2 regions of the Enterobacter sp. JBIWA008 genome follow, and region 2 is predicted to be linked to the other one. Evidence: predicted binding sites of a transcription regulator. Region 2 holds the regulator's gene; the other holds the start of a gene.

Region 1 (3,117 bases), 750 kb from region 2:
AAGCCCGTTCACTCGTTCTAAATGCGGTCTTAGTTATACAAATGGTGTGTACAATCTGATAAGGTTGGTGTAGTTAGGTATGGAAGTTCTGAGCGTGAGGGAGTTAATGGCCTATTACAGTATCGGCGAAGTGGCCGAACGATGCGGTATCAACCCCGTTACGCTGCGTGCCTGGCAGCGCCGTTATGGATTGTTGAAGCCGCAGCGAAGTGAAGGAGGTCATCGTCAGTTTGACGATGAAGATATCCTGCGTATTGAAGAGATCAAGCGCCTGATGAAAAGCGGCGTCTCGGTCGGAAAAGTCAAAGCCTTGCTGGAAAACAAAGAAGTGTTGACTCCGGGTAACTGGGTCTCGTTCCAGGAAGAGATGATGTCCGTTCTGCGTTACGCCAGCCCGGCAAAGCTGCGCGCCAAAATCGGCGAATTCCGCCGCGATCACGCGATAGACGCGCTGATTGACAATATTATCTCTCCGGTTCGTCAGCGCATGAACCAGGATCAAAACACCGTGCGTCACATGGCTAGCCTGTTTGACGGCGTACTGATCGAATTCGCGGTTGCAAGCCTGTCGGAGTCCCGCAAAAAACCCGGTAAAGACGCACTCCTGATTGGCTGGGAATGTGATGACCGCACCCACCTGTGGCTGGAAGCCGCGCGCTTATCGCAGAAGGGCTGGCACATTGACGTCCTGGCAGAACCTATTGATTCGCCGCGTCCTGAACTGTTCCCTGGGCAAAAAATCTTCGTCTGGTCGGGGAAATCCCCAACGCCTCGACAGCAGGAACAGCTCGACCACTGGCGTGAACAGGGGTTTGCTGTCTCATTTCATCACTGATCGTCAGAGGCCCAGAGGGCCTTTTTTTGTCATTTTCTGAGCAAAAGCTATCTTAAAAATAGGCATTTCCGATGCATATTTTACTTTTCTCTTCCCCGTCATAAATGCCGCGATGAAATGCATTATTAATCAATGCATTGAACAAATACATCCATCCTGACTGCATCCTCTCACAGGGTCTATGCTTAATAAAAGTAGGCAAAAAGGGCGGTTTAGCCGAATGCCCCTGCTGACAGAGGGTTGAAGTGATAATCGTTATCACTAACATGGTGTTATGCCCTGATGGCTTATCAGATGAGGTGGACCTATGGAACTGCATTCAGAAACCTTTAATCCTGCCGATTTTGCCTGGCGCGGTTTAACGCTCACGCCAGCGGCGGCGGCACACATACACGAACTGGTGGCGAAAAAGCCCGAGATCCTCGGCGTACGTTTGGGTGTCAAACAGACCGGCTGCGCGGGCTTCGGTTACGTGCTCGACACCGTCACCGAACCCGAGAAAGATGACCTGGTGTTCGAGACTGACGGCGCGAAACTGTACGTCGCGCTGCAGGCCATGCCGTTTATTGACGGTACCGAAGTGGACTACGTCCGCGAAGGCTTAAACCAGTTATTCAAATTTCATAACCCGAAAGCCCAGAACGAATGCGGCTGCGGCGAAAGCTTTGGGGTATAGGCGGTACTATGTCTCGTAATACTGAAGCAACGAGTGATGTAAATACCTGGAGCGGTGGGCACCTCAACTATAAAGAGGGGTTCTTCACCCAGCTGCAGACCGATGAGCTGGCGAAAGGCATTAACGAAGATGTCGTGCGGGCGATCTCGGCGAAACGCAACGAGCCGGAGTGGATGCTGGAGTTTCGCCTGAGCGCCTTCCGCGCCTGGCTGGAGATGGAAGAGCCGCACTGGCTGAAAGCGCATTACGACAAGCTGAACTATCAGGATTACAGCTACTACTCCGCGCCCTCCTGCGGAAGCTGTGACGATACCTGCGCCTCCCAGCCGGGGGCGGTGCAGCAAACCGGTGCCGAGAACAGCTTCCTCAGCAAAGAGGTGGAAGAAGCCTTTAACCAGCTGGGCGTGCCCGTTCGCGAAGGGAAAGAGGTGGCGGTGGACGCCATTTTCGACTCCGTCTCGGTGGCGACCACCTACCGTGAGAAGCTGGCAGAGCAGGGGATCATTTTCTGCTCCTTCGGCGAAGCGATTCACGATCATCCGGAACTGGTGAAAAAATACATTGGGACCGTGGTGCCCTCTAACGACAACTTCTTTGCGGCGCTCAACGCGGCGGTAGCCTCTGACGGCACCTTTATCTACGTGCCGAAAGGCGTGCGCTGTCCGATGGAGCTTTCCACCTATTTCCGCATCAATGCCGAAAAAACCGGCCAGTTCGAACGCACGATTCTGGTCGCGGATGAAGGCAGCTACGTCAGCTATATCGAAGGGTGCTCCGCCCCGGTTCGCGACAGCTACCAGCTGCACGCGGCGGTGGTGGAGGTCATCATCCACAAAGATGCCGAGGTGAAATACTCCACGGTGCAAAACTGGTTCCCGGGCGACGGCAATACCGGCGGTATCCTGAACTTTGTCACCAAGCGCGCGCTGTGCGAAGGCGAAAACAGCAAGATGTCGTGGACCCAGTCAGAAACCGGCTCCGCCATCACCTGGAAATACCCGAGCTGCATTCTGCGCGGGGATAACTCCATCGGCGAGTTTTACTCGGTGGCGCTGACCAGCGGCCATCAGCAGGCCGATACCGGCACCAAGATGATCCACATTGGTAAAAACACCAAATCGACCATCATCTCGAAAGGGATCTCTGCCGGGCATAGCCAGAACAGCTATCGCGGGCTGGTGAAAATCATGCCGACGGCCACCAATGCGCGAAACTTTACCCAGTGTGACTCGATGCTGATTGGCGCAGACTGCGGGGCGCACACCTTCCCCTACGTCGAGTGCCGTAACAACACGGCCCAGCTTGAGCACGAGGCGACGACGTCGCGGATTGGGGAAGATCAGCTCTTCTACTGCCTGCAGCGCGGGATCAGCGAAGAAGACGCCATCTCAATGATCGTTAACGGCTTCTGTAAGGATGTGTTCTCTGAACTGCCGCTGGAATTTGCCGTTGAAGCCCAGAAACTCCTCGCCATTAGTCTTGAACACAGCGTCGGTTAAGGAAAGCACATGTTACGTATTAAAGATTTACAGGTTAGCGTAGAAGACAAAGCCATCCTGCGTGGCCTCAATTTTGACGTCAGGCCGGGTGAAGTCCACGCCATCAT
Region 2 (3,117 bases):
GCTTTATGCCGGGTACCTACCAGGGCGCGGAAGCTGGGGCTAACTTTGACTACGGCGATGCGGGCGCGCTGAGCTTCTCCTATATGTGGACCAACGAGTACAAAGCACCGTGGCACATTGAGATGGACAAGTTCTACCAGGGCGATCGTAAAACGAAAGTGGATTATCTCCACTCTTTAGGTTTGAAATACGACTTTAAAAATGACCTTGTCCTGGAAGCAGCGTTTGGCCAGGCTGAAGGCTATATGGATCAGTACTTTGCTAAAGCATCGTATAAATTTGATATCGCTGGCAGCCCACTCTCTACCAGCTATCAGTTCTATGGCGCACGTGACAAAGCCGATGCGCAAAATAACTTAAGGACTAATGATGAGGTCGCGCTGGCCAACGATTTGTATGACGGCACGGCCTGGCTGCAGGCTTTAACCTTTGGCTACAAAATAGGCCAGGTGGATCTTCGTCTGGAAGGTACCTGGGTTAAAGCAGACGGTAATCAGGGTTTCTTCCTGCAGCGCATGACGCCAACCTATGCTTCATCAAACGGACGTTTAGATATTTGGTGGGATAACCGTTCTGACTTCAACGCCAATGGTGAAAAGGCGGTATTCTTCGGCGCGATGTACGACCTCAAAAACTGGAACCTTGCAGGATGGTCCGTTGGGGCTTCCTACGCTTACGGTTGGGATGCAAAACCAAGCAGTGCACCGATCTACGATCAGAGCCAGCGTCTGAAAGAATCTGCTTACAGCCTGGATGCTGCATATGTGCTGCAGGATGGCCGAGCGAAGGGCACGATGTTCAAGCTGCACTTCACTCAGTATGACAACCATTCCGATCTGCCAAGCTATGGCGGTGGCTACAACAACATCTTCCAGGATGAGCGTGACGTGAAATTCATGGTTATCGCACCATTCACTATCTTCTGATGAACGCGCTGGCGGGTTAACTTCCGCCGGCATGGAGACTGCACATGATGAAAAAAATCGTAATCGTCGCGTTGCTGGCATCAGGGCTGGTGGCGTGTGCTCAGACTCAGGCGCCGAAAGAGGACACCCGTCTGAAGGAGGCGTATAGCGCCTGTATTAATACTGCGGAAGGATCGCCGGAGAAAATTGAAGCCTGTCAGAGCGTGCTGAACGTGCTGAAGAAAGAGAAAGCGCACGAGCAGTTCGCGACGCAGGAGAACATCCGCGTGATGGATTACCAGGCCTGCATTCAGGCGCGTAAAACCGGTAACGATCAGGAAGTGGCGAAGCGTTGCGACCAGATCTGGAAAGAAATTAGAAGCAATAACAGTAAGTAACCCGCTGTTATCATGCCCGGTGGCGCTACGCTTACCGGGCTTTTTTTTGCCTGAAAACAGGCAAAAAAAAGCCAACCTCGCGGCTGGCTCAGAGTATGAAAGCTTGAGTTACTTAGCATCGTGCGCGTGGTCGTCTTCGCGGCAATCGCCTTCAGCGCAGTGACCGTAAAGGTACAGGCTGTGGTTCGTCAGGCGGATGCCATGACGCGCGGCGATTTCACGCTGGCGTGATTCGATTGAATCATCGCTAAATTCAATGACCTTGCCACAGTCGAGGCAGATCAGGTGATCGTGGTGGTGCTGCTGGGTCAGTTCGAAAACGGATTTACCGCCTTCGAAATTATGACGGGTAACAATGCCCGCGTCATCAAACTGGTTCAGCACGCGATAGACGGTAGCCAGCCCAATCTCTTCACCCATGTCGATAAGACGTTTATAAAGGTCTTCCGCACTGACATGGTGATTGTCTGGACCCTGAAGCACTTCAAGGATTTTTAACCGAGGAAGCGTAACTTTCAGGCCAGCCTTCTTTAATGCGGTATTGTTGTCAGTCATGCGGAATCTGTCCTGTTGCTAAACGATTCACTTCTGTAGGAAGTGACAGAAAATGCACCTGGGATAATGCGTCTCATTATAGAACTGCCATGGCTAAATGAAAACTGCAAGTCTCAGGCAAAATATGCTTATAAAAATGGGGTATCACCAACAAACTTGCTCAATGGAAAACCACATTTTATCAGGGAGACATTGTACAGGTCTGGGCGAAAAAGTTAAAAGATTGTAGCGATTAATTTAATCGGTTTGACCTGGGGCATGGGCGCAACCGCAGTTGCGCCGCGATAAAATCAGGCGTTCAGAATATCGTCCAGGTGCAGTTCTTCACGGATCTGCTTGACCCATTTCTCAACGCGCTCGGCGGTCAGCTCTGGCTGACGGTCTTCGTCGATGGCCAGACCTACGAAATGATCGTCATCGGCCAGGCCTTTAGACGCTTCGAAGTGGTAACCGGCGGTCGGCCAGTGGCCTACGATAACCGCGCCATTCGGCTCAATGATATCGCGGATGGTACCCAGCGCGTCACAGAAGTACTCGGCGTAGTCTTCCTGATCGCCACAGCCAAAGAGGGCGACCAGCTTACCGTTGAAGTCCACTTCTTCTAGCGTCGGGAAGAAATCATCCCAGTCGCACTGGGCTTCACCGTAGTACCAGGTTGGGATACCCAGCAGCAGAATGTCATAGCCTTCCAGATCTTCTTTGCTGCTCTTGGCGATGTCATGCACATCAGCAACGTCTTTACCGAGCTGTTTTTGAATGTTTTTTGCGATATTTTCGGTATTGCCGGTATCACTGCCAAAGAAAATGCCGATGATTGCCATGAGTAAAATAACCTCTTGAAACTTAATAGTATGGTGGCGCAATTCGGCCACGGATAAGGGCAATAATAGCAGAACTGGCAACCCTGCGGAAACAGCTATCGCGCAGGACTGCACTCTGTGCTACATGAAAAGGGCGATAAAGGGGATTTTCAGACTTATGCCTGGCTGCGCAACGTCTCAAGCTGGACGAGCAACATCTCTTCAATGAGCTCGCTGCGGCTGATATTTCGCGCGTCAGCCAGCTCGTTCAGCGCATCGACGGCGTCGGCGTTAAGCTTCAGTTCGACACGCTTAAGCCCACGATTTTTATCGCGTTTAAGCTGGTTGCGTTTATTGATACGCAGCTGTTCATCGCGCGAAAGCGGATTCGTCTTGGGTCGTCCCGGGCGACGCTCATTCGCGAACAGATCTAGTGTCGTACGGTCCGTTTGTTCTTTG

The links. Region 2 encodes Fur, which represses iron uptake genes when iron is present. Its sites were predicted from a motif close to ATAATAATGAGAACNACTATCAA; they were not measured.
Region 1: sufA (Fe-S cluster assembly scaffold SufA) is a predicted target of Fur. The motif match lies at 1,081-1,103, and genes of this name have one in related genera.

The regions. Positions count from the first base shown of each region.
Region 1 covers NZ_CP074149.1:2,122,597-2,125,713, forward strand. The annotation lists gene KGP24_RS10355 (MerR family transcriptional regulator) at 107-835, shown strand; gene sufA (Fe-S cluster assembly scaffold SufA) at 1,143-1,511, shown strand; gene sufB (Fe-S cluster assembly protein SufB) at 1,520-3,010, shown strand; gene sufC (Fe-S cluster assembly ATPase SufC) at 3,020-3,117, shown strand, end outside.
Region 2 covers NZ_CP074149.1:1,372,375-1,375,491, forward strand. The annotation lists gene chiP (chitoporin) at 1-926, shown strand, start outside; gene chiQ (ChiQ/YbfN family lipoprotein) at 974-1,303, shown strand; gene fur (ferric iron uptake transcriptional regulator) at 1,412-1,858, opposite strand; gene fldA (flavodoxin FldA) at 2,149-2,679, opposite strand; gene ybfE (LexA regulated protein) at 2,835-3,117, opposite strand, start outside.